Regions from separate parts of the Actinomadura sp. GTD37 genome, predicted to be linked through region 2. Evidence: riboswitches for the same ligand, from Rfam matches in the RefSeq annotation. Region 2 holds a riboswitch; the other holds the start of a gene.
What was found. A riboswitch is a leader RNA that binds a small molecule or an ion and turns the genes downstream of it on or off. The one in region 2 is predicted to bind S-adenosylmethionine.

Region 1: it holds a riboswitch for S-adenosylmethionine, as region 2 does, so the genes downstream of both, ACA511_RS11510 (aminotransferase class V-fold PLP-dependent enzyme) here and thrC (threonine synthase) in region 2, are expected to answer to the same signal.

What each region holds. Positions count from the first base shown of each region.
Region 1 is NZ_JBGNUS010000001.1:2,385,789-2,400,574, reverse strand. It holds gene ACA511_RS11535 (helix-turn-helix domain-containing protein) at 1-430, shown strand, start outside; gene ACA511_RS11530 (exodeoxyribonuclease III) at 517-1,200, opposite strand; gene ACA511_RS11525 (FKBP-type peptidyl-prolyl cis-trans isomerase) at 1,415-2,566, shown strand; gene ACA511_RS11520 (transglycosylase domain-containing protein) at 2,833-5,493, shown strand; gene ACA511_RS11515 (hypothetical protein) at 5,523-5,894, opposite strand; SAM riboswitch class IV at 5,945-6,061, shown strand; gene ACA511_RS11510 (aminotransferase class V-fold PLP-dependent enzyme) at 6,184-7,359, shown strand; gene ACA511_RS11505 (SseB family protein) at 7,460-12,034, shown strand; gene ACA511_RS11500 (hypothetical protein) at 12,031-12,399, shown strand; gene ACA511_RS11495 (hypothetical protein) at 12,519-13,505, shown strand; gene ACA511_RS11490 (TrmH family RNA methyltransferase) at 13,997-14,786, opposite strand, start outside.
Region 2 is NZ_JBGNUS010000013.1:5,932-20,717, forward strand. It holds gene groL (chaperonin GroEL) at 1-218, opposite strand, end outside; gene ACA511_RS37905 (DUF5959 family protein) at 649-1,056, opposite strand; gene ACA511_RS37910 (MoaD/ThiS family protein) at 1,133-1,408, opposite strand; gene thrC (threonine synthase) at 1,422-2,666, opposite strand; SAM riboswitch class I at 2,683-2,824, opposite strand; gene ACA511_RS37920 (cation diffusion facilitator family transporter) at 2,942-3,880, opposite strand; gene ACA511_RS37925 (trehalose-6-phosphate synthase) at 4,012-5,511, shown strand; gene ACA511_RS37930 (sulfotransferase) at 5,572-6,594, opposite strand; gene ACA511_RS37935 (RNA polymerase sigma factor) at 6,680-7,231, opposite strand; gene ACA511_RS37940 (serine/threonine-protein kinase) at 7,225-9,387, shown strand; gene ACA511_RS37945 (PadR family transcriptional regulator) at 9,848-10,453, shown strand; gene ACA511_RS37950 (hypothetical protein) at 10,506-11,669, opposite strand; gene otsB (trehalose-phosphatase) at 11,851-12,672, opposite strand; gene ACA511_RS37960 (DUF3263 domain-containing protein) at 12,692-13,030, opposite strand; gene ACA511_RS37965 (MarR family winged helix-turn-helix transcriptional regulator) at 13,354-13,968, shown strand; gene ACA511_RS37970 (SHOCT domain-containing protein) at 14,009-14,308, opposite strand; gene ACA511_RS37975 (S8 family serine peptidase) at 14,418-14,786, opposite strand, start outside.

The DNA.
Region 1 (14,786 bases), on a different contig from region 2:
GGCGGGCGACGTCCAACCAGCGATGCGCGCACTCGCCGAGGCCCACGAAGCCATGACCGACGAGGACTCGCAGGAGTCCCCCGACTGGGCTTACTGGGTCTCTCCCGAGGAACTCGACGTGATGGACGCCCGCGTCTACACCGAGCTTCGTAAGCCGCTGCGCGCCGTCCCGCTTCTGCAAGAGGTGCTCAGCCGGTACGACTCGACGCACACTCGTGAGTTGGCTCTCTACCTCTCGTGGCTGGCTGTCGCCCTCGTGGACGCCAACGAGCCGGAGGAGGCCGCCATGGCGGCGCGACGGATGCTCGACCTCTCGTCCGACTTCGCCAGCGACCGGACGGCCCGGCGAGGCCGCATCGTCCTGACCAAGCTTGAGCCGTACCGAGACATCCCCGAGGTACGTGAGGTACTCGACACGTACGCGGCTTGAGTCCAGGAAGAACAGGACGTCAAAGCCCCCGCGCCAATCGGCCGGGGGCTTTCGTCTTGTGGCTTAAAGGTGCATCAAGGTACCTTCTAGTCCCAGTAGGTGTAGGGATGTGGGCCCTTCATGGGGGTGGGGACGACGTCGTGGAGGCCGATGTCGCGCAGTTCGGCCAGGGCTCGGCGTTCGGCGGGCGTGACGTGGGTGGAGCCGGCGAAGACCGACGGGTCCCAGACGTCGTCGTCGGTGGGGGCCACGTTGTAGTCGCCGGTCGCCATCAACGGAGTCTCCGGGGACAGTTCGGCGGCGAGCGCGTCGCGCAGGGCCGCGAACCATTCGAGCTTGTAGCGGTAGTGGGCCGACTCCGGGGTGCGGCCGTTCGGCGCGTAGAGCGACCAGACCCTTATACCGCCGCAAGTGGCGCCGATCGCGCGCGCCTCCGGCGCCAGCAGGACCGGCTCGCTGAGCTTGGCCTGGACGCCCTCGCCCCCGGCCCCCTCGGCGTCGGTCTCGCCCTCGTATACGGGCTCGCCCGGGAAGCCGTTGGAGACGTCCTCAATGCCGACCCGTGAAAGAACCGCGACACCGTTCCACCGGCCGTCGCCGTGCGCGGCGGTCTCGTAGCCGAGTTCGGCGACGTCTCCGGCCGGGAACCTGTCGGCGCGGCACTTGGTCTCCTGCAGGCAGACGACGTCCGGCTTCGTCTCGTCCAGCCAGGAGAGGAGGCGCGGAAGCCGGGCCTTCACCGAGTTGACGTTCCACGTCGCGAGGCGCATTCCCCCAGCCTGCCATCCGAGGGGCTCCACTCACCCCGGCCCCGGGGATATCCTGACTGCTTTCCGTCCCCCGCCCGGACGGGCACCGCGATCCGCGCGTGACCGGTAGATTGCGGTCCGGCCTCCTTTACACGGTTTTCACGCTGTGCTTAGCCCGGCCCTGGAAGGGTGGTCACGTTCGTGATGTCGTCTAGCCCGGAGCAAGTGAGGAACCATGTCCGAGGATGAAAAGCCCCGGGGCAAGCCGGTGGTCAAGGCGAAGGCGAAGATCCCGAACGCCCAGAGCATCCGCAGCCCCGAGTTCACCCCGCACGGCATCAGCGCCGGGCGCGGCAGCGGGCTGAACCGGCCGTCCGCCCCGTCCGCGCTGACCGCCAAGCAGGCGCGCAAGCGCCGGCTGATGATGATCGCCGGGATCGTGGTGGCCGCGCTGGCGGTCTCCGGCGGCGTCGCGTGGTGGGTCACGCGCCCCGGGCCCGCGCTGGAGGTGACGGGCAAGTTCGCGTCCGAGCCGAAGGTGGAGATCCCCACCAAGCTCGCGCCGGCCACGTCGCTGAAGGTGACCACCCCGATCAAGGGGACCGGACGGGCGATCGCCAGCGGCGACACCGCCTACGTCTCGTTCGTCACCTACAAGTGGGCCAAGGACAAGGACGACGAGAACTCGCGCGTCAAGAGCACGAGCGAGAAGGTCAGCTCCACCTGGGAGCAGCAGTCCCAGCAGCCGAGCGGGCCGCGTCCGCTCCCCATCGGCAGCAGCGGGCTGAAGGAGATCGACAAGAACCTCGTCGGCAAGACCGTCGGCAGCCGGGTCGTCCTGCAGCTCCCGCCGTCCAAGGACCTCAGCCAGCTGAGCCCGCAGCAGATCACCGACAAGGACGCGGTGGTGTTCATCATGGACATCCAGGCCGTCGTCCCGAAGGACCCGCAGCCGCAGGGCACCGCCAAGAAGCCGGACGACAAGAACCTGCCCAAGGTCGAGGACAAGGGCGCCAAGGAGCCCAAGATCACGATTCCGGACGCGGACGCGCCGGGCAAGCTGCAGGTCGCTACCCTCGTCGAGGGGACCGGCCCGGCGCTCGCCAAGGGCGACGACGCCATCGTGAACTACGTCGGCAAGGTCTGGAAGAGCGGCGACAAGTTCGACTCCAGCTGGGACAACAAGCAGGTCGCGAACTTCCCGATCGGCACCGGGGCGACCATCCCCGGCTTCGACAAGGGCCTCACCGGCGCGAAGGTCGGCAGCCGCGTCATGCTCGTCCTGCCGCCCGCGGAGGGCTACGGCAAGGAGGGCAGCCCGCCCAAGATCAAGGGCACCGACACCCTGGTCTTCGTGGTGGACATCCTCGCCAAGATCCAGAAGTGAGCCCGGCGCGGCACGGCCGCGCGGGCGGCACCGCCTGAATCGCCTGAGGACGGCGCCGTCCGAGGACGGCGCGGGAGCGGCGGGGTTCCGATCGGGGCCCCGCCGCTCGGCGTTCCCGGGAAGAACCGGTATTGCGACGTCCGCCACGACAACCGGCGGGACGGATTGCCCGTCCTCCTATTGGGAGGCCATGCGGTTGCGCATTGGGCGGTCGGCGCACGGATCCCCTCAGGTATCGTCGGTAACGCATTAATCACGGGGGGCTTGTGAGCGACAGCGAAAAGGTCCCGGAGGGCGACACGCCCGCCGGGTCCGCCGAGGTGGGCCGGCGCGACACCGAGGCGGAGTCGCCGCCCGGCACGGACGGCCCGGTCACCGGCACGCTGACCGAGGAGACCGGAGAGACCGCCCAGGGCGCGGAAGAAGCCGCCCAGGACGCCGGAGAAGCCGCCGAGCGCACCGGAGAAGCCGCCGAGGGCACCGGGGATCCCGCCGGGGACGACGCCGAATTCCGGGACGCGGAAGCCACATCACAGAACGGCGACAAGGGTCGCGAATCGCCAGAGTCCGCCAAGGATGCGGGCGAATCAGGCGACCCCGAAACGTCCAAGGACGAACCGGACGATCTCGCGGACGCCCCGGACGATCTCGCTCAGGAACCGGCGTCCGAGGGTGTTGAAGCGCCGGACACGGGTGATACCAAGACCATGCCCGCCGCCTCGTCCAAGCACGGAGGACCTACGCCGCCCGGAAGCGACGGCGGGCGCGGCGGAGGCGGCGGGAGCGGCGGCAAGAAGCCGCGGAGCCGCCGGTCGCGGCTCCTGCGCCGGACGCTGTTCGTGCTGCTCGGGTTCATCGGGTTCTGCATCGCCGCGTTCGGCCTCGCCTACCTGTTCACCCCGGTGCCGTCCCCGCAGGAGAAGGCGATCGCGCAGGGCCCCACGTTCTACTACTCCGACGGCAAGACGCAGATCGCGAAGACCGGCATCAACCGGGACGCGGTCAAGCTCGACCGGATCCCGGAGAGCACCCGCAACGCGGTCATCGCGGCGGAGAACGGCAGCTTCTACGACGACCCGGGCGTCTCGGTGCAGGGCACGACGCGGGCGTTCTGGTCGACCGTGACCGGGCAGCAACTGCAGGGCGGGTCCACGATCACGCAGCAGATGGTCCGCAACTACTACGGCGGCATCGGCAAGGAGCGCTCGGTCACCCGCAAGCTCAAGGAGGTCATGGTCGCGCTGAAGGTCGACCGGGAGAAGTCCAAGGACTGGATCCTGGAGCAGTACCTCAACACGATCTACTTCGGGCGCAACGCCTACGGGGTGCAGGCCGCCGCGCACGCCTACTACGACAAGGACGTCTCGGAGCTGACGCCCGCCGAGGGCGCCTACCTCGCGGCGGCGATCCAGCAGCCGAGCAACTTCTCCGACCCGACCGGCGACCAGCGCGCCGGGGCCGAGCAGCGGTGGCGCGCCGTCCTCGGCAACATGGCGCGGGACGGCTACCTGACGTCCGCCGACGCCGCCGCGCTGGAGTTCCCCGCGCCGGCGAAGCAGAAGATCACCGACGTCCTCAGAGGCCAGAAGGGCTACATGGTCAATGTGGCCAAGAAGGAGCTCACCGAGCGCCGCGGCTACAGCGAGGACGAGATCAACCGCAGCGGGTTGAAGATCACCACGACGTTCGACAAGCGGCTGATGGACGCGATGAAGCTCGCCGTCACGCGGAACGCCCCGGACGGGATGAGCAAGAAGATCCGCACCGGGGCGGTGTCGGTCGACCCGTCCACCGGGCAGGTGCTCGCCTTCTACGGCGGCCGCGGCTACCTGGACGAGGCGCTGAGCAGCGCCTTCGGCGACTGGGCGCAGGCCGGTTCCGGGTTCAAGCCGATCGCGCTCGCCGCCGCGCTGGACGACGGGCGGTCGCTCGGCTCGACCTATGACGGCAGCTCGCCGCAGACGTTCGCCGGGTCGTCCATCCACAACGACAGCAACGAGAACTTCGGGACGGTGAACCTCGTCACCGCGACCCAGCGCTCGATCAACACCGCCTACGTCAACCTCGGCCAGGACATCGGCAACGAGAAGATCCTCAAGATGGCCGAGAAGATGGGCATCCCCGAGGGGCAGATCACCAAGGGCCAGCGGAGCGCCGCGACGCTGCCGCTCGGCATCGTGTCGCTGCATCCCGTCCAGCAGGCGGGCGTGTACTCGACGTTCGCGTCGGAGGGCGTGCACCGGACGCCGTTCGTGGTGAAGTCCGTCACCGACAACGAGGACCACAAGCGCACGTTCACCGAGAAGGGCAAGCGGGCGCTCAGCGCGCAGAACGCGCGGGACGCGACGTACGCGATGGAGAAGGTCGTCGAGGGCGGCACCGGGACCAACGCGCAGCTTCCCGACGGCCGCGACGTCGCCGGCAAGACGGGCACGACCGATGAGGGCAAGGCGATCTGGTTCAACGGGTTCATCCCGCAGATGGCGACGTCGGTCGCGATGTTCCGCAGCGACGGCAAGCCGCTGAACATCCCCGGTTACGGCGCGTACGGCGGGCAGCTGCCCGCGCAGATCTGGCGCAGCTACATGACGGACGCCGTCAACATCAAGGACTACGACCCCAAGTCGTTCGGGTCGCCGTCGATGCGGCCGGGCGGCGGGTACGGCGGGCCGGCGCGGCCGACCATGCCGGGGCAGACGGAGCCGCCGCGCACGGACGGGCCGGCCGAGCCGCCGCCGACCACGGAGGAGCCCGACATCCCGACGCCGCCGACCGACCTGCCGACCATCATCCCGACGCAGCCCGGCGGCGGAGGCGGCGGTGACGACGGCGGAGGCGGCGGCGGAGACGATGGAGGCGGCGGAGGCGGCGGCGGGGGCGGAGACGGCGGGGGCGACGGCGGCGGACGCTCAGCCTCCACCGACTGAGGGACCCCGGGCCGGGCGCCCGGGAGCCGTCAGTCGCAGACCTTGCCGATCCTGGCCGGCGTCTCCTTCATCACGGCGTTGAGCTGGGAGACGTCTCCGGTGCCGACGGCGCGGGCGGCGGCGCGCAGCTTCTCCGCCTCCGCCCGCAGCGCCTTCTTCAGCGCCTCGTCGTCGGCCTTCCTGCCCAGCCCGTCCATCCGTCCTCCGAGCTGCTCGGTCGCCTGCCGCCACTGCGCGGGCTCGGCCGCCGGGATGCTCCTGACCTGCGTGATGTACTGCTGGAACGCCTTCTTCGTGTCGGCGCACACCGCGCCGGAGTTGCCGCCCAGCACCCCGCATCCGCCGAGCGCGCCGAGCACCGCCATGCCCCCGGCCAGCGCCCGAACCACCCCGTACCGCATCGCACCCTCCCACTTGATCCCCGACCGGACCCGCATATAATTCCGCACTAGGTCATGAGCGCCAGCGTCAAGCCCCGGCTTGCTGGCCGGCAACCCTTCGTCCGCGATGGGGTGCCCCGGGTGAGGACCTGGCCGGACGCGGCACCGCGTTCCGGCAAGCGCGGACCCCGACCGACGTTCCGGGGTCCCTGGCCCGGAAGGTCCCGGTATGCCCACGCTGCTCGCCCACTCTCCCATCACGCCTGCTGTGACGCGTCCCGAAGGGGGCCGGGTTCGCCCGTTTCCGCGCGTGATCGGGGCGGGTGTCCCGGTGCCGCTGCGGGACGGCGGCCACGTCCCCTACGCCAACTTCGACTACGCCGCCAGCGCGCCCTGCCTGGAGGCGGTGCAGGAGGCCGTCACCCGCGCGCTGCCGTACTACAGCAGCGTCCACCGCGGGGCGGGCTACGCGTCCCAGGTCACGACCGGCGCGTACGAGGACGCACGCGCGACCGTCCGCTCGTTCATCGGGGCCTGGCGGCGCGCGGCGGTCGTGTTCACGCGCAACACCACCGACTCCATGAACCTGCTGGCGCACGCCGTCCCCGCCGGGACGAGCGTCGTCGTGTTCGAGACCGAGCACCACGCCTCGCTGCTGCCGTGGAGGCGCGCCGTGCGGCTCCCCGCGCCCGCCACCCCGGCCGAGGCCGTCTCCGCCGCCGACCGGGCACTGCGCTCCTGCCCGATCGGGCCGCGGCTGCTCGTCGTCACCGCCGCGTCCAACGTCACCGGCGAGCTGTGGCCCATCGGGGAACTGGCGCGGGTCGCGCACCGCAACGGCGCCCGCATCGCGGTGGACGCGGCGCAGCTCGTCCCGCACCGCCCGCTCGACATGACCGCGCTCGGCCTCGACTACGTCGCGTTCTCCGGGCACAAGCTGTACGCGCCGTTCGGCGCCGGCGTGCTCGCCGGACGCGCCGACTGGCTGCGCGCCGCCGAGCCCTACCTGAAGGGCGGCGGCGCCAGCGCGTCGGTCGGCGCGACGACCCGGTGGGCGGCGTCCGCCGAGCAGCGGCACGAGGCGGGCTCGCCGAACGTCCTCGGCGCCGTCGCGCTCGCCGCCGCGTGCGAGGCGCTCTCCCCCTCCTGGGCGGACGTGGCCGCCCGGGAGGAGGCCCTCGTCCGGCGGCTCCGGACGGGGCTCGCCGCGCTCCCGCACGTCCGGGACCTGTCGTTGTGGGACGGCGGGGCGCCGCGCGTCGGGATCGTGTCGTTCACCGTGGACGGCTGGAACGCGCGGGACGTGGCGCTTACCCTGTCGGAGGAGCACGGCATCGGCGTCCGGGACGGGAGGTTCTGCGCTCACCCCTTCGTCCGGCATCTGGCGGGCGGGGACACCGCGGTCCGCGCGAGCCTGGGCATCGGGACGAGCGAGGGGGACGTCGACCGGCTGCTCACCGCCCTCGCCGGGCTGACAGGGCGCTGACCTGCGAACACCGGCGGGCGGTCAGGTGATTATGCTCTTTGGTCCTGTTCGCCCATGTAGCGTAGGCAGTCGCGTGGGGACGAGCACGGAGAAACAGGGGGTGGCGACCGTGGCCGACGCGTGGCGACCCACGTCGGAGCTGGAACACCGACTGCAGGAGACCGTACGGGCCGGGGACCAGGAGAGCTACTTCCGCCTGCTCGCGGACAGCGAACTCGTCGTCCCCGTCCCGCCCGAACTGGTGGACGGCGTCCTCGCCAACGAGGCGCAGCCGTCATGGCCGACCCAGGAGGAGGACGGCCGCGTCCACGTGCTGGCCTACACCTCGGCGTCGGCGATGCGCGCCTGCCTGGGGCCGGCCTACCAGCACTTCATGACGGTCCGGTTCGGCGACATCGCCGAGACCTGGCCGGACGCCCGCTGGTGGCTCGCCATCGACGCGCCCGCCCACGGCGTCGGCACCGTCCTGCCCATCGAGGCGCGGATGCCGGCCTGGTTCGTCCGCCAGGTCGCCGAGGGCGACGGCCGCCCGCCGCAGGTCGGCCGCGCGCCCGCGCCCTGGGAGGAGCTCCGCGACCAGCACCGCGACCTGCCCCGGCAGGCGCCCCGCCCCGAGTTCCAGCCCGCCAACGACGTCGAGCGCGAACTGCTGCGGGCCGCGGCGAACAACGACCACGACCTGTTCCTGCAGACGCTCGCGGGCACCGACGTCCTGCTGCCCGTCCCGGACGACACGGACTTCACGCTGCGTCCCGGGCGGCCCGGCTTCCCGTGGCAGACCCGCGAGGTCGACGGCTCCACGGTCGTGCCGGTCTTCACCTCCGCCGAGCGCCTGCACGAAGCCGCCGGCACGGGCGCCGAGTACATCAAGCTGCCGTTCACCGTCACCCTGCGCTACTGGCCGAACCCTGACTGGCTGCTCGCCATCAACTCGGGCTCACCCGCGGGCGGCACCGTCCTCGCCCAGCAGCTCCCCGGCCTCGCCACCTGGGCCGACCAGCGCGCCGCCCAGCGCATGACGGAGCACTTCGAACCGCAGAACGACATCGAGCAGCGCCTCTTCGACGCCGCCCGCCGCCGCGACACCGACGCCTTCTACAAGATCCTCCTCGGCGCCCAGGTCCTGGTGCCGGCCGACGCGGACACCCCGTGGGGCATCGTCCCCGGCGACGCCGACTTCCCGTGGCGTCCCGTCCCCGTCCACGGCCGGACGTCCATCCAGGTCTTCACGTCCCTGAAATGGATGAACGAGGCGATCGGCTCGTCCCGCTTCATCATGCCGAGCCTCCACGAGATGGTCGCCGCCTGGCCCGACACCGGCTGGACGCTCGTCCTGAACCCGGGCACCCCGATCGACGCCGCCATGCCGGGCGACCAGATCCGCACCCTGCGCGGCCCGGCGACCCCGCCGTCGGCGGCCACGCCTCCGCCCCCGGAGACCCCGGACGTCCCGGTCGCTCCGGCCGTCCCGGCCGTCCCGGCCGTCCCGCCGGAAGGCGGGCACGCGCCCCACGCCGACCCGCTCTCCGCCGGCGCGCTGGGCGCACCCACGAACAGCGCCCCTTCCGGCGGCGGTCCGAACGCGGGGCAGCCCGCGTCCGCCATCGGCGAGGGCGCGCACCGCGCTCCCGACCCGTCCGGCATCGCGCCCGGCGGCCTCGGGGACGAACCCGGCCACGGCGCACCGCACGAACCCCTGCCGGGCACCCCGCCCACGCCCACCCCGCCGGCCAGCCTCGGCGCACCCGCCACGCCGAACGCGGACCCGGCCACCGGGCCGAGCGCCGAGCAGGGGTTCCCGCCCGGCCTTGGCGAGGGGGCGCACCGGGCCCCTTCTGCGTCCGGCGCAGGCGCGGCCGACGCGCCCAGCACCACGCCTGCGGCGCCCGCCGGGGAAATGCCCTACAGCGACTCGCGCGCGTCCGAAACACCTGGCGGGCCGGCCGGGCACAACCCTCAAGGGCCCCGCATCCCCGCAGCTGAGAGGCCAGGCAAGCACGGGTTCCCGTCCCAGGATGGCGTTCCGGGCGGCATCGGCGCGCCGGGCGAGACCGCAGGCGCAGACCTGTCCGGCGGAGGCACGGCCCCAGGTGTCGTGCCCGGCCATCACTCCCCTGCACCGCACGAAGACATCTCAGGCATCGCCGCGTCCACCCCGCCGAGCAGCGCCGGATCGCCCGGCGGCCCCGCAGGTGCGGACGCATCTGCCGGGACGAGCACGGGGTACGAGCCCGGGGCGCTCGCGGGTGGAGGGGCATACCGCGATCCCCGCACGTCCGGCGAAGCGACCGATCCGGCGGGCGGCACCGCAGCCGATCACCCCGCCGCCACTTCACGCGAAGGCGTCCGAAGCAACACGGGCCTGCCGGGCATCGGAGCGCCGACTGAACCAGGCGCAGGGCAGGATCCGACGGCCAACGCCGGCGGAACGACGTACGGCGGCTCTGCGACCCCCGGAGAACCCCGCACTGGCGCGGCCACCGGGACGGGCGCGGGACCGGAGCCCGCCCCCAGCCCAGGCGCCGCAACGTACGGCGACTCCGCCGCGTCCGGAGAACCCCACACCGGCGCGACCGCCGAGGCGGGCGCGGGACACGCGACTCCCGCCGACACCGGCGAGGCGACATACGGCGACACCCGCGATTCCGGAGCACACCACCCCGGCGCAACCGGCGCGGCGAACGCAGGACAAGAGCCCCCCGGAAGCCCCGGCGCTGCGACCTACAGCGGTCCCCCTGCCTCCGGCGCACACCACCCCGGCGCAGTCAGCGCGACGAACGCAGGGCAAGAGCCTCCCGGAAGCCCAAGCAGCGCAACATACGGCGGCTCCCCCGCGTCCGGAGAACACCCCATCGGCGCGACCGGCGGGGTGAACGCGGGACAAGAGCCTTCCGGAAGCCCAGGCAGCGCTACATACGGCGGTCCCCCCGCGTCCGGAGAACACCGCACCGGCACAACCGGCGCGGCGAACACGGGACAAGAGCCTTCCGGAAGTCCAGGCGCTGCGACGTACAGCGGTCCCGCTGCCTTCGGGGAAGCTCAGGTCGGGGCGACCGGGAGCGCGGGGGCGGGACAGGAAGCTGCCGCCGGTACCGGCGAGGCCGCATACGGCGACACTCGTGTTTCCGGTCAGGACCACGTTGGCGTGGCCGGCGGGGCGGGTGCGGGGTATGAGGGTCCCGCCTATGCCGGTGAGGGGGCGTATCGCGATCCGCGAACGTCCGAAGTGTCCGGTGACGAGGGCCGAGGGGCCGGTGGGGGCGACGTCTGGCCCGGCATGGTGCCGGGGGACGAGCGCGGTCAGCATGCCGGTCCGCCGCTCGGAGGGCCTTCGGACGCGGCAGGCCCGGCCAGTGTGCCCGGCAGCGCCGGAGTGGCCGATGATCCCGCGGGCGCTGGACGTGGGCCTGTGGCGCGTTCCAGTGAGGCGGCGTTCGGCGATGCCCGTGCGTCCGACACTGCGGGCGAAGGCGGCGTCGGTGCTGCTCACGACGGTGAAGGCGCGTACGGCGGGCCCCGTGCGGTCGGCGACCCCGCGGGGGGAGCGGCTCAGTTCGATGTGTCCGGTGCGCCGGGAGAGGCGGGACGCCGTCCGGGCGACCTGCCGCCGGGCGCCGCCGACACGGACGTGCCCGGTGGGCGCGGGTTGCGGGCCGTCGAGGATCCCGAGCCCGCGTTCGAGCCCGGGAACCGGATCGACCAGGAACTCTACGAGGCCGCGTCGGGCGGCGACTCGGACGCGTTCCTGCGGGTGCTGCTGAACGCCAACGTGCTCGTGCCGATCCCGGACGACGCGCCGCTTGAGGCGACGCCCGTGCAGCGCGAGTTCCGGTGGGACGCGGCGCTGCGCGGCGAGGCGGCCGTGCAGGTGTTCACGTCGCTGGTGCGGCTGCGCGAGGTGCTGCCCGAGTCGCGGTTCGTGTACGCGGACTTCCGGGAGCTGATCGGCGCGTGGCCCCGCGAGGACTGGGCGATGCTGCTCAACCCGGGGACGCGCATCGGCGCCTCGCTGCAGGGCGACCAGGTGCGGGCGCTCAGCGAGTGGGCGGTGCGGGTCGGGCTCGTCCCGGCGCGGCCCGAGGTCTCGCCGCCGCCGCCGCGGCCGGAGCCCGCGGCGGCGCAGTTGCCGTCCGACCTGGACGACCGCGTCTCGTCCCCGACCATCATGCAGAAGGTCGTCCCGCACGGGCATGTCGCCTGGTACCTGGAGCAGGGCTACGACCGTGTCGGCGGGTTCGTGCACTCGACCGGTGACGTCGCCGAACTGCAGACGCCCGGCCAGCTGTACGAGGCGCTGGGCCTGCTGTACGAAGGCTCGCCGTTCTCGCCCGCCGACGACGGCGTGTACGTCGTCCGGTGGCCCGCCTACTGCCCCGACCTGTACCGGGTGCCCTTCGGCGGACGGGACGAGGCGGAACTCGCCGAGTGGGGCGAGGCCGGCTGGGTCATCGAGCGTCCGCCGTTCCTGGGCGGCGGTTTCGCGCCGGGGAGCGCCGGGTCCATCCGCGAATACAAGGTGGACAGCGTCCGGCTCCCCTACGGCGCGGAGATGTACTACCTCGGCCGCGACCGGACCGAGCGGTTCGTGGCGATGTACGACCCCGACCGGCTCGCGTGGCTCCGGCCCGAGGCGGGCCCCGAGGGCTGGGACGAGCGGACGGAGGCCGCGCAGTGATCCGGGACGGGTACGTCGCACGCTGGCTCGGACGCGACTTCGAGGCCGCGCCGGGCGCCGACGGCGAGGTCAGGCTGTACGCACCCGACCCGACGGACGGGTTCGAGGAGCTGCGGCCCGGACGGTTCCGCCGGATCGTCCCCGCGTCCGAGATCGAGGACCTCCGGTACGCCCGGACGACATGCCGGTGGCGCGGCGAACGGTTCGTCATCGTGGGCGAGCATGAAAGTTGGCTGCGCGTCGAGTACACGGGCGGACGGTCCCCGGTCGCCGAGAATCTGGGGCTCGACCGCATCGACCAGGGCATCTGGCAGACATGGGCTCCCGGCTCCGAAGTGGAGGACGTCCGGGAGGAGTTGATCTGAGTCCGGACGGGGTTGATTTGGGCCGGAGATCCGTGTTCGCTGGACTCTTGAGGCGATCCCTCGGGTAGGACAAATCGGGCACGGGCGCTCAACGGCGACGCGACGGAGGTGCTGCGGCAGTGATCTGCCGATCGGCGGTCAAACCGGTGTTCATCGGTCTCGGCGCGGCGGCCATCCTGGCCGCCGGAGGCGCATCGGCCACAGCCGCAGACTCGCCCCCTCCCTCCGAACCGGTCACCACGGGCACGCTCAAGGTCAGCATCAGCCCGACCACGGCCGAGTCCAAGCCCGGCGCCCAGGTCACCTTGCGGACGCACATCGAAGCCGTGGACGGCGATGTGTCCGGCATCAAGATCGAGCGCATCGTGGCCACCCCGGAGACCGCCAAGGCGACGATCGAGGGCGACTGCACGTCGGATTGCGCTCTTGGGAACTTCGTGAACGAAGATTCCAAGGAGGTCCTGTCGACGGTGTCCGTGCCCAAGTCCACGGAGAAGACGGTCACGGTGACCGTCACGGTGACCGTGACCGCGACCGGCCTGGATGACGAGACGCCCGCGGCGAAGATCACGTACGTCGTGCCGGAGCAGTCCCCCTCGCCTACGCCGACGCCGACGCCGACGAAGAAGCCGCCGACGTCGCGGGCGCCGTCCAAGCCGTCGCCCACGTCCAGCAAGTCGTCCGGGACGAGCGGGAGCGGCGGTTCCGGCGGGAGCAGCGGGTCGAGTTCCGGGGGCGGGTCGTCGTCCAGCGGATCGGGGACGGGCGGGTATGTGCCGCCGTCGCCCAACTCGTCGTTCGGCACCGGCAACCCGCAGGTCGCGCTTCCGCCGATTCAGGCGCCCAGCCCGTCGGTCGCGCCGAGTCCGGTGCCCGGGTCGGGGACGCCGCAGAGCCGGTTGCAGGGCAACAAGACCCCCGTCGCGCAGGATCTGACCTTCGAGCGGATGGCGAGCACGCAGATCGCTTGGCTGGCCGCCCTGATGGTCGCCTTCTCACTGCTGCTCACGCAATTGCGTCTCGGACGCCGCCACGTCCCGGCCGGAGCCGCGAAGCGCGCGAAGGGAACCCACCGCCGCCCCCGGCACGGCATGTTCGGCAAGTGATCCGATCCGCATGCCTTGGGGTTTCCGACCATTCTGCGGGTATCGCATTCAAGGATCTCGGCAGAAGAAACCGGCCTAAGGAAGAGGCACTCAGCCGCTTCTCCGCGAACGCACGGGAGCGGATCCGCGATTACCGGCGGCTTCGCGATGACATCGGCGGGATGACCGGCCCCCGCGCACGTCCGGGCAACGGCCGAATGGGTGCGAACGGTCTTCGCGCCGTAGCAGAGCAGCATCCATTCGGGCGGGCTCACCGCTGACGGGCCGTGGCACCGACAGCACGCAAATCGCCTTCGCGCGTGTCGACGGGCGCTCCATTAAGTAAGCGAATCGGCGGTTGCTTCGGGCACGGCGACGCGCTCTCGGATTCCCGGGCACCATGCCGTGGAACCCCTCGTTCCGGAGACTCGGGCGAACGGTCGGGTGACTGCTTTCATCCCGGCTCGACGGGTCACGAAATGGCGCAGTCCGGTCTCTCGTCTACGAATTGCCTATATGTCCCTGGTGAGGGTGTAGCAGGCTATTGCGGCGGCGGCTACGACGTTCAGGGAGTCGACGCCGCGGGACAGGGCGGTCTCGTTCATGGGGATGCGGACGCGGTGGTCGGCCTCGTCCAGCCAGCGGGACGACAGGCCGTCGCCTTCGGAGCCGAGGAGGAGGGCGCGGCGGTCGGACGTCTCCACCTCGTCGATGGGTTCCGCGTCCGGGGACGGGGTGAGGGCGAGGAGCTGGAAGCCGGCGGCGCGGATCAGGGCGAGGTCGTTGTGCCAGTCGGTCATGCGGGCGTACGGGAGGGCGAACACGGCGCCCATGGACACCTTGACCGACCGCCGGTAGAGGGGGTCGGCGCAGCGGGGTGCGAGGACGGCGGCGTCCACGCCGAGGGCGGCCGCGCAGCGGAAGATCGCGCCGATGTTGGTGTGGTCGACGATGTCCTCGCAGATGATGAGGCGGCGGGCGCCGGCGAGGACGGCGCCGAGCGGGGGCAGCGGGAGGCGTTCCAGGGACGCCAGGGCGCCGCGGTGCACCGGGAAGCCGGTGATCGACTCCATGGTGGCGTCGTCCGCGACGTAGACGGGGGCGTCGAGGCCGGTCAGGACGTCGGCGAGCGGTTCGGCCCAGCGGCGCGCCATGAGGAGGGAGCGGACGGGGTGGCCGGCGGCGACGGCGCGGCGGATCACCTTCTCGCCCTCGGCGACGAACAGGCCGTGCTCGGCCTCCAGGCTCTTGCGGAGGTTCACGTCGCGGAGCCGCACGTAGTCGGAGAGGCGGGGGTCGGCG
Region 2 (14,786 bases):
AGCTCCGCGCCGATCTTCTCCCACGGGTCCTCGAGCTCGATCTCCTTGGCGATCGACACACCGTCGTTGGTGATCGTGGGAGCGCCCCACTTCTTCTCCAGCACGACGTTGCGACCCTTCGGACCAAGGGTCACCTTTACGGCATCGGCCAGCTGGTTCATGCCGCGCTCGAGACCGCGGCGGGCCTCCTCGTCGAACGCGATCATCTTTGCAGCCATAGGCTCCAGTCCTCCCGGAACAAGGTGGCTTAGAAGGATCGAGCCGACGCCCGCGACGGACGGCCCCCGCCGACGACTGCCATTCCGCCGCCGGACTGAGGCCTCATCGCCCCGACCCAGACTGTGAAGTTGTCACTCTCCACAGTAGAGTGCCAACCGTTTTTTAGCACTCTACCCTGCCGAGTGCAAGCGCCACACATCCTCGCCGGGGGAAGGTTCACCTACCTGCACGGACCCGTTCCCACCTGCACCGGAACCTCGTTCGGCCCCTCATGGGCGTGTCGCCGCGATCCACCGTGCGTGATCGGGAGGTCAGGGTGCTGCTGGTCGGCGGCGGAGTCCCGGCCTTCTGCGCGTTCGTTCCGAGCGGTCTGGTGCCCGGCCGTCGATTCCCTCCGCGGCCGGGGGCGTTGGGCAGCCGGGTGCCGCGTTATTCGGGGAGTAGGGCTCGGGTGGCGGTCAGGCGTTCGCGGTGGGCTTCCAGCCAATCGTCGGCTACTTCGATGGTGAGTTCCACCGTCACGAGGAAGGAGTGCGAATCCACTACGGCGACATGCATGCGGTCGTTGTCGTCGATTTCCAGGTGGAGTTCGGCCGCGCGTTGGCCCTCTCGCCACGCGGCGCCGTCGTCGCCCTGGGCCAGGGAGTCGAGGACCTTCCCCCACGCGGTCAGGTCCTCGGCGTCCAGCCAGGTCTTGATGCCGCCGCTCACGAAGTAGCTGCCGACCTCGATGACGCCGGTGAGGCCGCCGGACTCCCGGCCCGTCACCCGCAGGACGACGCTGTTCCCCAGGTCGTCGGCGAGGTGGATCAGTTCGGACGCTTCATGATCTTCCACCCGCGTCATCGTAGACCCGGACGGCGGCCGCGAGCCCGGCCCCGGGGGCGCCGGGACCGGGCTCGCGGGAGGGTCATCAGCCGCCGGCCACGGCGGGGATGATGGAGATCTGGGCGCCGTCGGGGGTCGGGGTGTCCAGGCCGTCGGCGAAGCGGACGTCCTCGTCGCCGACGTAGACGTTCACGAAGCGGCGGATCTTGCCGGCGTCGTCCAGGATGCGGGCGGAGATGCCGGAGTGGCTCGCCTCCAGGTCGGCGACGACGGCGCGCAGGGTGGCGCCCTCGGCCTTCACCTCGGACTCACCGCCGGTGTAGGTCCGCAGGATCGTCGGGATGCGCACGGAAACGCTCATGGTGCTCCTTTTCTCAGGCGAGGCCGGCGGCGCGGAACGCCTCCAGGGACGGGGCGATGTTCGCGGACGGGGCGACGACCGGGGCGACGGCGTCCAGGGTCTTCAGGCCGTCCCCGGAGTTGATGATCACGGTCTCGGCGGACGGGTCGAGGGTGCCCGCGCCGATCAGCTTGCGGAGGGTCGCGACGGTGACGCCGCCGGCGGTCTCGCCGAAGATGCCCTCGGTGCGGGCGAGGAGGCGGATGCCCTCGACGACCTCGGTGTCGGTGACGTCCTCGACGGCGCCGTTCGTGCGGCGGGCGACGTCCAGGACGTAGGGGCCGTCGGCGGGGTTGCCGATGGCGAGGGACTTGGCGATCGTGTCGGGCTTCACCGGGCGGACGACGTCGTGGCCGGCCTTGAACGCGGCGGCGATCGGGTCGCAGCCGGCGGCCTGGGCGCCGAAGACGCGGTAGGGCCTGTCCTCGACCAGGCCGAGCTTGATCAGCTCCTGGAACGCCTTGTCGATCTTGGTGAGCTGGGAGCCGGACGCGACCGGCACGACGATCTGGTCGGGCAGCCGCCAGCCGAGCTGCTCGGCGATCTCGTAGCCGAGCGTCTTGGAGCCCTCCGCGTAGTACGGCCGGACGTTGACGTTGACGAACGCCCAGTCCTCCTGCTCGCCGGCGATCTCCGAGGCGAGCCGGTTGACGTCGTCGTAGTTGCCGTCGACCGTCACGAACGTCCCGCCGTACACGGCCGTCGTGATGATCTTCTGGGCTTCGAGGTCGGACGGGACGAACACCGCGCTGCGGATCCCGGCGCGGGCCGCGGCGGCGGCGACGGCGTTGGCGAGGTTCCCGGTGGACGGGCAGGCCAGCACCTTGAAGCCGAGTTCGCGGGCGGCGGCGAGCGCGACGGCGACGACGCGGTCCTTGAACGAGTGGGTCGGGTTGCCGCTGTCGTCCTTCACCCACAGGCTCTGCAGGCCGAGGCTCTCCGCGAGGTTGTCGGCGCGGACGAGGCGGGTCAGGCCGGGCTCGGTGTTGGGCGTGTCCGCCACGTTGGACGGGACGGGCAGCAGTCCCCGGTACCGCCAGATGTTGCGGGGCCCGGACTCGATCGCGGCCCGGGTGACGCCCTGGAAGTCGTAGGCGATCTCCAGGGGGCCGAAACATTCCGCACAGGCGTAGAAGGGACCGAGATCGCGGGTGGAGCCGCATTCGCGGCAGACGAGCGCGGTAGCCGGTCCGAGGTCTGTGGCAGGCGTGAGTGCCATGAGGGCGAGGCCTTTCTCCCCATCTTCCCTGCGCCACCTTGGTCGCAGGCCGGAGTTGGCACCATCTCCCGGCCGGCCTCGCAGGATCGCGAGCGCGCCATAGCCGGGTGGTTGCCGGGGCTTCGCAGGGCCGGTCCCTCCACCCCTCTGGATGAGCGGTATTCAGTTGTATAGAGCACGAGCGGTTTGAACTCGTATGCGTGACTTTACATGAACTGACCGGATGCGAGACAGCCGGGTCCACCGATTGAGACGTTACCCGGATGAGGGTCCGATCACGCGCGAGACTCCTCCCGGACGGCCCGCTGGGTGGGGTCGAGGAACACGTGCCGGACGATCGGCAGCCGCTCCCGGAGCCGCCGGTCGATCTCCCCGGCGACGTCTTCGGCCTGGTCGGCGCTGATGTCGTCGGAGAAGTGGACCTTGGCGGCGACGAGCAGCTGCTCGGGGCCGAAGTGCATGGTGAGCAGTTCGTCCACGCCGGTCACGCCGGGCGCGCCGACGATCTCCGCGCGGATCTCGCGCTGGGCGGCGGGGTCGGCGGCGCGCCCGATGAGCAGGACGGTGCTCTCCCTGCCGATCAGCAGCGCGAGCCCGACGAGGAGCAGGCCGATGAGGACGGACGCGAGCCCGTCCCAGAAGTCCGACCCGGTGACCTGCCGCAGCACGAGGCCGCCGGCGGCGAGCGCGAGGCCGATCATCGCGGCGCTGTCCTCGAACAGCGCGGTCTTGAACGTGAGGTCGGGCGACCTGCGGACGTGCTCCACGAGGTCGTGCTCGGATTCGCGGGTCTCCACGCGCGCCTGGTAGAAGGCGCGGATCCAGGACGTCCCCTCCAGGACGGCGGCGAGGGCGAGGACGGCGTAGGCGAGCCACACCGCCGTCCCGGCGCCGCCGTGGCCGGTCATGGTCAGGATGCCCTCGAAGATCGAGAACCCGGCGCCGGCCACGAAGATCCCGAACGCGGCGAACAGCGACCAGACGTACCGCTCGTTGCCGTATCCGAAGGGGTGGCGCTTGTCGGGGGGACGTTCGCTGCGCCGCAGCGAGGCGAACAGGAAGCTCTGGTTGAGGGTGTCGGCGATCGAGTGGGCGCCTTCGGCGAGCATCGCGCTGGATCCGGCCATCAGGCCCGCGACCAGTTTGGTGATCGCCAGAATGAAGTTGGCCGCACCCGCGACGAGCACGGTCTTCTTCGTCTCGGACCTGCTCATCCGAACCGGTTACCCGCCGCGCCCTCCGCTAACCCCGCCGCGTCCGGCCTCGGGCGCGGGCGCGGGCGGTCGTGGCGGAAACCACGCGGGTCACTGTGGAGCACCCCGGTCACAACTGAGACCCTGCCGGTATGAGCCAAGTGCTGGTGGCGTCCAACCGTGGCCCGGTGTCGTTCTCGCTGTCGGAGGACGGCGCGCTCGCCATGCGGCGCGGTGGAGGCGGACTGGTGTCGGGCCTGGCCGCCGTGACCGGCGCCCCACGGGATCCTGGGCCTCTCCGTCCGTCGGAGCCCGCGGGGGCGTCCGCGCAGTCCGGCCCTAGCCCGGACGTGCTGTGGGTGTGCGCGAGCCTCAGCGAGGCCGATCGGACGGCTGCCCGCCGGTCACCGGACGGTCGCATAGACCAGGCGGGTTACGACACCGGTGGCGCGGCGGTACGGATGCTCGATATCCCCGAGGCCACGTTCCAGCGTGCGTACAACGCGGTTGCCAACTCGACGCTGTGGTTCGTCCACCATCTGCTGTACGACACACCGCGCAGCCCGCATTTCGACGCTCGCGCACGGCGTGACTGGCAGTCCTATGAGGCGTACAACGCGGCCTTCGCGGACGCTCTGGCGCGGGACGCTTCGCAGGGCGCGAAGGCCGCGATCCAGGACTACCACCTGTCGCTGGCTCCGCGGATGCTCCGCGACCGGCGTCCGGACCTGAGAATCGTCCACTTCTCCCACACGCCTTGGGCGCCGCCGGAGTACTACGGGCTCCTGCCGGACGACATCGGCAGGCAGATCCTCCTGGGGATCCTCGGCGCCGACCACGCGGGGTTCCTCACCGAGCGGTGGGCTCTGGCGTTCCTCGACTGCTGCGAGCTGCTGCCGGGCGTCCGCGTCGACCGGGTGGCCCGAACCGTCACCTGCGCGGGGCACACGACGCGCGTGGGCGTCCACGGGCTCGGCGTCGACGAGACGGCGCTGCGCAAGCGCGCGGCACAGCAGGACGTCGTCGAGCGGGCGCGCGCGCTGCGGGAGCAGGTGGGCGACCGCCAGCTCATCGTCCGCATCGACCGCACGGAACTGTCGAAGAACATCGTGCGCGGGCTCGCCGCCTACCGCGAGATGCTCGTCAACCATCCCGAGTGGCGCGGACGCGTCGTGCACCTGGCGTTCGCCTACCCGTCCCGCTACGACCTGCCCGAATACCGCGAGTACACGGCGGCCGTCCAGCGGATGGCGGAGCAGATCACCGACGAGTTCGGCACCGCCGACTGGGATCCGCTGATCGTCCAGGTGAACGACGACTACCCGCGCTCCCTCGCCGCCTACGGGCTGGCGGACGTCCTGCTGGTCAACCCCATCCGGGACGGCATGAACCTCGTCGCGAAGGAGGGGCCGGTCCTGTCGGAGCAGGGCTGCGCGCTGGTGCTGTCGCGGGAGGCGGGGGCCGCGTCCGAACTGTCCGAGGACGCGCTGATGGTCAACCCGTTCGACGTGTCGCAGACGGCGGAGACCCTGCACCAGGCGCTGCTGATGCCGCGCACCGAGCGCGCCGAGCGCTGCGCCCGCCTCACCGCCGCCGCGACCGCCCTCCCCCCGCAGCGCTGGTTCGCCGACCAGCTGGCCGCCCTCGACTAGCCGGTCCCCGAAGGTGCGGAGCCGCCACCGGATTCTGGCGGTGGCGACAGGCCGCGGGCTTCACCTGCTGCTGGTGGACGGTTCCACGGCGAGGCGGCAGTCGACCGGGTTCGGCTCGTGGTGCTGCTTCCAGCGTTCGCGCAGCGCTTCCTTGCTGTGCGCCATGCGGCGGTGTGCGCTGATCCGGGTGAAGTGGGCGAGATGCGACGCGGGCGGCTTCGGCAGGCCGCTCGGCTCGTAGCCGTACTCGGCGAGCCGCTCGCCGAACGCGGCCTCCGCGAGGCTGATCTCCCACGGCTCCAGCCGCTCGGCCCACGATCCGATGCGGCCCGTCGTGACGGCGTCGTGCGTCCGGCCGTGCCACCGCTTGCGGGACGGGACGGTGCGCCGCGCGAGGCCCTCGGGGTGCGTCATCGCCGGGTCGAACTCCTCGCCGAGGAACCCGCAGAGCCGCGCCAGCTCGTCGGCGGGGTCGGCGACGAGCCGCTCGTACTGCAACTCGTAGTAGGTCTCGGGACCGAGGCGCTGGGCGAGCCGGCGGCCCTGGTCGATCGTCTCGCGCCAGACGGACACGGCGCGGTGGACGTCCCCGTCGTACCAGGGCATTTCGAGGAGCGAGGCGATGCAGTCCCGGCCGTCCCGGACGAGGTGGACGAACTGCGCGTCGGGGAACATCCGCAGCAGCGCGCCCGCGTGCCGGGAGTAGCTCGGACGCTTGTCGCCCCAGCGGGCCTTCCCGTGCTCGCGCGCGTAGGCGCGGAAGACGATGCCGATCGCGGAGCCCAGCGTGGGCGGCCCGGCGACGATCTCCTCGACGAGCTCGGCGGGGTCCAGGCCGAACTCCTTGACCTTGGTCGACCGGTCGCCGGTGATCCACTCCGCGAGCGCCCGCCTGTTCTTGCTCTCCGTGAGGTCACCGAACTCGCACCGCGCCGTATAGGCCGGCAGGACGAACTTCGTCTCCCCCGGGATCGCGAGACGCGGATGCGAGTGCAGCATCAGCCGCAGCAGGGTCGTCCCCGAACGGGCGCAGCCGAGAACGAAGATCGGGCGGGCGTGGCGGGAGGCCGGTCCTGGTGGCATGCCCCGATGCTGGTGCAGACCCCCAGGTCACGGCCCCCGTTCTTGACGCACTGTTACCGGTCGATGACGAACCTTTTGAGGCTCGTCAGGTGTAGGACTCGCCCAGCGTCTGCCTGACCTGCTTGCGCGCCTCGTGGATGCGGGACTTGACCGTGCCGAGCGGCAGCTTGAGCTGCTCGGCGATCTCCGCGTACTCCAGCTGGGACACGTCCCGCAGGACGAGGGCCTGGATGAGGTCCGGCTTGCGGGCCTCCAGGTCCTCCATGGCGTCGAGGATGTCGACCCGGGACCCGGCGATGACGCTCGTCCGGCGCGGGTCGGGGCGCTGCTGTGGAAGCTCGCCCGCCTGCTCGACCGAGCGCCGCTTCAGCGACCGGTACGTCGAGCGGGCCGAGTTGGAGACGACCACGTGCAGCCAGGTGCTGAACCTCGACCGGCCCTCGAACCGGTGGATGTTCCGCGCGACCTGGAGCAGCGCGTCCTGGCATGCCTCTTCGGCGTCCTGTCGGCAGGGCAGGAACCGCGAACTGTGCCGCAGCACGTCCGGCTCGATCTTGCGGAGGAGTTCGTTGAGGGCGCCCTGGTCGCCCTGGGCGGCCTTCACCGCCAGCTCCTCGGTCCTCTCGTCGAATGCCATGCCGCCTCAATGCTCGTTCGCGGGGCCACCCCGTTTGCTGGGATGATACGGGAGTGTCCTTCCCACCATCTGTAGGCCGTTACCGAATCGATCGCGTCCTGGGTTCGGGGGCGTTCGCCTCTGTGTGGCTGGGGCACGACGACGCACTGGAGTCGCAGGTCGCCATCAAGGTGCTGAACAGCAACCTGATCGACGACCTGGACGTGCGCAACCGCTTCCTCGAGGAGGCCAGGATCCTGCGGCGCGCCGACTCCGAGCGCCTCGTCCGGGTGCACGACATCGGCGAGCTGCCGGACGGCCGCCCGTACTTCGTCATGTCGTACGCCGACCTCGGAACGCTCGGCGACCGCATGCGCGAGCGGCCACTTCCGGTCAGCGAGGTCGTCGCCCTCGCCGAGCAGATCGCCTACGGCGTCGAGGTGATCAACACCCTCGGGGTGATCCACCGCGACCTCAAGCCGTCCAACGTGCTGTTCCAGTCGACGCCGGACGGCGGCGAGAAGCTGCTCATCGCCGACCTCGGCCTGGCCAAGGCCCTCGCGCACGCGTCCGGCGCGTTCACGCTGCCGGTCGGCACCCCCGGATACATGTCGCCGGAGCAGGCGCGGTTCGGCGGCGGGCTGGACGTCCGCGCCGACGTGTACGGGCTCGGCGCGCTGACGTACCACATGCTCACCGGGCGGGCCCCGGGCCCGGCGCCGGTCAAGTCGCCGCCGAGCGCGCTGCGCGAGGGCCTGCCCCCGGCGTTCGACCAGGTCATCATGCGTGCGCTGGAGGTCGAGCGGGAGAAGCGCTGGCCGACCGCGGAGGCGTTCGCGGAGGCGCTGTCCACGCTGCGCCCGACGACGGGCCCGCCCGCACCCACGCCGCAGCGCGCGGCTCCGGGCGCGGGCCCGGTGCCCGCTCCGGTGCCGCGGATCGACGCGGACGCGACCGTCCAGGACTTCTACCGCGACGGCTCCCCGGCGCGGCCGCCCGCTCCGGCTCCCGGCGCCCCGCCCGCCCCCGGTCAGCCCGCCCCCGGTCAGCCCGGCCCCGGGCAGGCCGGCCCCGGGCAGGCCGCCGCGGCGAACCAGGGCGCCGGCGGCCCGGCCGAGATGCGGACACGGTTCGACCAGGCGGCGGAGGACGACGTCCACACGTCCGAGATGCGCGTACCGCCGGGCCCCCAGGGCGCCGGGCACGCGACGATCGTGGACGACCCGGCCGGACGCGCCACCCCCTTCGGGCAGGGCGAAGGCCCCACGTCGCCCGACAACGGCAACGACCGCACGGTGTCGTACCAGGGTCCGCCGCAGGGCGGCGACAACAAGACCGCCGTGTTCCCGACCCAGCAGCCTCCCGCTCCGCAGGGCGGCGCACCCGTGCAGCCGATGGGCGGACCCTATGGCGGCCCGCCCCCGCCCACGGGGTTCCAGGCTCCGCCACCGGGGCCCGTCCAAGGCCAGGGGCAGCGGCCCGGCGGCAAGCAGGGTGGGCTGATGAGCCGCCTCAAAGGCGGCGGCACACCCGGCGGTCCTAGTGGCGGGCCCGGCGGCGGCGCGTCCAAGAAGTTCGTCACGCCGCTCGTCATCACCGTGGTCGTGCTCGCGGTCGCGCTCGTCGGCGGGCTGACCCTGGGCCTGCTGTTCTCCGGCGGCGACGGCAACGACAAGGACGGCAAGAAGACCCCGGCGATCCCCAAGGACTTCGTCGCCGTCTCCGACACCGCGGGCAAGATCAAGGCGGCGGTGCCGAAGGCATGGCCGAAGGGCCAGGAGCAGACGTGGACGCCGTCCGACGTCGCGCTCAACGACGCCCAGCCGCGCCCCGTCCTCCGCGCGACCCCCGACAAGGCCGCGTTCCTCGGCAACGGCAAGGCCCCCGGCGTATTCATCGGCGTGACCACGGACGTCCGCCCCGGCCAGCTGCCGCCGCCGAGCGTGGCCGGTCACCCGCAGTGCACCAAGGCCGCGCCCGAGAACTACACCACGCCGGACGGCGCCCTCAGCGGCACGATCACCCGCTACACCGCCTGCAAGCTCGGCACGCCGTCCGTCACCGAGATCGGCCTGAAGGACAAGGCGGGCAAGTTCGGCCTGTGGATCCGGGTCAAGGAGACCGACGACCGCAACGCCACCAAGGACATCCTCGACAGCCTGAAAGTAGCGCTTTAGCCCAGGGGGGCGACCCCCTGGAACCCCCGTCGCGACGCAGGCGATCCTCGCGCCGCCGTTGCGGTCTGTCTTGCCTGTGACGGTGTGTGTGGCGTCGCTGTGGTCGCCTGCGTCGGCGGGCATGCCCGCTGCGCTCGCTGGCGCTCGCTCCACGTGCCTGCCCGTGCGCGGTGGCTGAGGTCTGGTCCAAGAGCGCGAAGTCTGACTCGTCCAGGTGGGCCTATTCCCCACCGGCGACTCCACGATCAGGGAATGGTGGGGCGGCCCGGTCCTGGCCCGGGTCCCCACCCCCGCCGAAGCGATCTCCATCGCCGTGGACCGTATTCCCCGCCCGACTGGGGATGCCTGAGAACGATCCGTCACTGACTGTGAGCACGGTCGCGGACATCGTTGTTGCATCGCGAGCTGTTCCGATATATCGTTAATGCATCGCAACCGATCACTAGACAAGGAGACTGCGATGCACGACCACATGATGAGAAGGCGTGGCGGGGGCCCGGGGCCCGAGGAGCGGCGCGGACGGCGGGGCGACTCGTTCGGTCCGTGGGGGCCCGGCGGCCCCGGCTTCGGTCCCGGAGGGTTCGGGCCGGGGCACCGCGGACGCGGTGGGCGCGGCCGGCGGACCCGGCGCGGCAACGTCCGGGCGGCGCTGCTCGCCCTGCTCGCCGAGCGCCCCATGCACGGCTACGAGATGATCCAGGAGCTGGACGGCCGCACCGGTGGCGTCTGGCGGCCGAGCCCCGGTTCGGTCTACCCGACCCTCCAGATGCTGGAGGACGAGGGCAAGGTCGGCAGCGAGGAGCAGGGCGGCAAGCGCCTGTTCTCGCTCACCGACGCGGGCCGCGAGGAGGCGGCGGCGCAGACCGTCGTCCCCTGGGACGAGGTCACCGAGGCCGCCGGCGAGAACGTCCTGCGCGGACGCGAGGCCATCGGCCAGCTGATGGGAGCCCTCCACCAGGTGATGGCGGTCGGCAGCGAGGACCAGAAGGGACGCGCTCTGGACGTCGTCAACGACGCCCGCCGCCGCCTCTACGGGATCCTCGCCGACGACCCCGAAGCCGGGTGAACGCCCCCGACCGGAACCGCCGCAGCCTGGCAAGGCCGCGGCGGTTTCGCGTTCAGCGCGGGAAGGGCGCCTGCTTGGCGAGCTGGTCGGCCACGTAGAGCTGCTTCCACACGTAGAGGCCCATGTCCGACCGCTTGACGCCGTGCTCGACGGGGACGTCCACCGTGGCGCGCACCAGGAACGCCGAGTCCGGCGGCATGTACTTGTCGCCGCCGTCCCCCGAGACCAGTTCGCCGCCCGCGAGGCGCCGCACGACCTGGCTCTTGGTCGGCGGGGTGCACATGTCCTCGGGGACGCCGGCCTGCGGCATGCAGCGGCCCCGCGCGTCCGGCGCGATGAGGTTCCGCTTGAGGAACACGTCGCCGGGGAAGTCGAGCAGGACCCTCGCGCTCGTCGGGTTGCCGAGGATGTACTCGATGTAGGCGAACGACGCCCCGGACGGCGGCGAGGACTGGGACGTCGCCGCCACACCGTCGCTGACCCCGTCCGTCACCGCGGCGATCCGGTACCTGGCGCCGTCGGCGGTGCCCACCGTGATCGGCGCGCCGGCGTCGGGCAGTTCCACGTCGCCGCCCTGCCGCTGCTCACCGGTGGACGGCGCCGCGCCCGTCCCGCCGTCGTCGTCGTCGCCCGACCCCGGCGTCAGGATGAGACCGGCCGTGACCAGGCCGGCGAGGACGAGCACGCCCGCCGCGACGAGGCCGCTGCGGCGGCCCGCGCGGCGCCGCTCCCACCGCTCCCGCTCCCGTTCCCGCGAGCCGAGCCGGACCTGCACGCCGCTCGTCTCCCGGACCCCCATCGGCCCGGTCGTGGACGAGCGCTCCGCACGCCGCGAATAGGCGTCCTGCGCCTCGGGGACCCCGGCCCACTCCGCGTCGCCGACCTGCGCGCCGCCCCGGCCGCGGCCCGGCTCGGACGGGCCGGCGGGCGCGCCCGGCCGGGGTGGGCCGCCGGGCACGCGGAGGGTCTGCGGGAGGCCGCCGGGCTGCGGGAGGCCGGGTTCGGCGGGAGCCGGCGGGGGCGTGCCCCAGACGCTCGGCGGCGCCTCGGCGGCGGGCGGCGCCTGGACGATGGGACGGGTCGGCGCGCCCGGCGGGATCGGCGCCCCCGCCGGCCGGACGGGCGTGCCCTCCCGCGGTGTGGCCCTGGGAAAGCCGTGAGCGGGCGTGTCCCTGATGTCGCCTGGACGGCGCGGGACTCCCGGTTCGGTGTCCACGGTCAAGCCTCCCCATGTCCTCGCGCGGCTCCCCCGTGGACCGCACATACCGCAGTCCAGCATATTTTGGCGCAATTAGACTCTCAGTCCACACGCGCCCCCAGAGTCTGCGAGATCCGACAAATCCGGTTTGGAGTCTTGTCACTTCTCCGCTAACCCGGGGCGACCCGTGCCGTGCAGGTCAGGACCGATGGTCCACCAGGGAGCCGAGAAAGTCGACCACGCCGGCCGGGCCGTCGACCACCACGTCCGCCCGCTCGGCGAGCGCCGTGACCTCCGTGGACCCGCTGCACACCAGCACGCCCGGCACGCCCTCCGCGCGCAGCGCCTCGACGGCGCCGAACGCGGCCAGGTCGCCGAGGTCGTCCCCCGCGAACAGCACGGCGGACGGACGGCCGCCGAGGCCGTCGACGAAAGAGCGCAGCGCCTGCCCCTTGTCCATGCCGTGCGGGCGCAGTTCGAGGACGAGGCGTCCCGGTTCGACGGTGAGCCCGGTCCGCTCGGCGAGCGCGGCGATGATGCCCCGCAGCCGTTCGAGCGCGACCTCCGGCTCGGCGCAGCGTCGCGTGTGCACGGCGAGGGCCTGCCCCTTGTCCTCCACGAAGGTCTCGGGCGGGGCGCCCGCCGCCGCGAGGACGCCGGGCAGCTTCGCGCGCGCCTCGGCGACGCCCGGCGGCGGCTCGGGCGCGGTCAGCACGCCCGACTCCCAGCGTTCCAGGCCGTACTGCCCGAGGACGACGAGCCCGTCGATGCCCGCGAAGCCGCCGTACTCGACGGCCACGGCGGCGGGCCGGCCCGTGATGATCACCAGCGAGCGGACCAGCGGGGCCAGCCGGGCGAGCGCGGGGGCCGCGCCGGGATGGGCCCGGGCCGAGGCCGGATCGTCCACGATCGGCGCCAGCGTGCCGTCGAAGTCGAAGCCGAGCACGGCCCCGGCCGGGTTCCTGCGGATCGCGTCGAGGCCGCCGGCGCCGGCGGCCGTCACAGAACGGGGAGAAGTCACCTGGCCCAGTGTGGTCAGGTCACGGCCGGATGCCGAGTCGGCGCGCGGCGCGGCTGCGCTGCCGCTGTGACCGCATCCGGCGGAGGCGCTTGACGAGCATGGGGTCGCACTCGAGCGCCTCGGGTCGGTCGATCAGGAGGTTCAGGAGCTGGTAGTACCGCGTCGCCGACATGTCGAACAGCTCGCGGATGGCCTGCTCCTTGGCTCCGGCGTACTTCCACCACTGCCGCTCGAAGGCGAGGATCTGCCGTTCGCGCTCGGAGAGGTGGTCCGCCGGGAAGGCGGCGTCCTCGGCCCCGCCCTCCTCGGCGGGCACGCCGTCTTCGGTCAGGGGTCGCGGGGGTCGGCCATCGTCCATGCTTCCGTCCTGTGGGGGGACGTCACCGCGGGGGTCACCGGGGGCGTTCGCCGCTCGCATCAGGTCCCCTCTGTGGTTACTGATCCCGGGTCGTCCGGGTTCGGGCGGGTGCCATGCTACGCGTCCGAGCCGACAAGTTCCGGTGGTTCGACGGGAACGGGGCCGGTGGTTCAGTGCACCACATCCCGCTTCACCTGCGGCTCTTTCGCGCCGTGTGTCTCATCGCGAACGGCAGTCCCGGTGGCCTCGAAAATATGCACTCTACATGCGTTACAGTGGGGAGTTCGCACGTCCGGCGTCCGACCCGCGAACGGAGACCCTGCATGGCGACGGAGACCCCCGCCACGGGACGGACCGCCGAGCCGGACGCGCCGCCGCCGTCCGGGTCGCAGGGCGATCCCGCGCTCGCCGACATCGCGACGGCGCTGTTCCACCTGCGCCGCGTGTGGGCCAAGCCCGACCTCATGAAGCGGATCCGCGCCCAGACGTCCGCCGGGCCGGACGGACGGCCGCTGCAACTGTCCAACCTCATGGTGGTGAACGCCGTCGCCGCCCTCGCCGCCGCCGCCGAGCAGCCGGAGTGCGCCGCCCGGCCCTGCGAGGTGACGGTCGGCGCCGTCGCGGAACGGCTGGAGATCGACCCGTCCACCGCGAGCCGGCTGGTCGGGCACGCCATCGACGCCGGCCTGGTGTCGCGGCGCCCGTCCCCCGTCGACGCGCGCCGCGCCAACCTCGGGCTGACCGGGGCCGGACTGCGCGTCAAGCGGGTCGCCGACCGGTCCCGCCGCGCCTACCTCGACACCCTCATGACCGGCTGGGCGGCGGACGAGCGCGCCGAGTTCGCCCGGCTGCTCATCCGCTTCGCCGACGCCGCCGCCCGAGCACCGGAGTACTCGGACGGCATCGGCCGCATCTTCGAGGAAGCCGCCGCCGACTGACGCCGGACGGTGTCGACGCGGTCGGCCGGCGTCGAGGATGTCACTCCGTGTTGAGGGTGGACGTGCGCCTGAGGTACTCGTCCTCGTCGATCTCGCCGCGGGCGAAGCGCTCCGCGAGGAGCGAGCGCGCCTTGGCGAGGGGGTCGGCCGCCGCGGCCGCACCGGCCGCCGAGCCGCCGCCGCCGGTGCGCCGGCGGATCAGGTAGAACACGGCCCCCAGCACGGCCAGCCAGAACAGGCCGAAGGTGATCGGGAAGACCGGCCAGAAGGCGGGCGCGTCGCCGTCGTTCCAGCCGCCGGGGTGCATCGTCGCGGCCTGCGCCGCCAGTGTCGTCAACATGGTTCATCGACCCTTCCTGTGTGCGGATACGTCGATGTTCGGCGACGGGTACGGGGTGCCGCGTCGGCCGGCCGGAGGCACTCGCACTACGCCCGGCGGAGTACCGCGATCACCACCAGGGCGGCCGGTAGTCGTCGTCCTCGCCGGGGCGCACGTGCCGCGAGCGCCGCCCGCGCGGCTCGTCGTCGCCCTGGTCCCTCGGCGGGACGGGCCCGTGCGGCGGTTCGGCGTCGGCGGGACCGGGCGGCGGGCCGGCCGGGAACGCGCCCGCGGCCTCGTCGTCCGCCGGAGGTACGGGCGGGGGCGGCGGAGCGGCCGGCGGTTCCGGGGGTACCGCGGGGAGCGGAGCGGTTCCCGGTTCCTGCTCCTCCGGCAGGCCGAGGGCGCCCCGGCGGAACGCCTCCCAGTCGTCGTCGTCGAGCGCGTCGTCCGGGCCGGCGACGTGCCTGCCGTTGGCGCGGTGCCCGTTGTGCCCGTT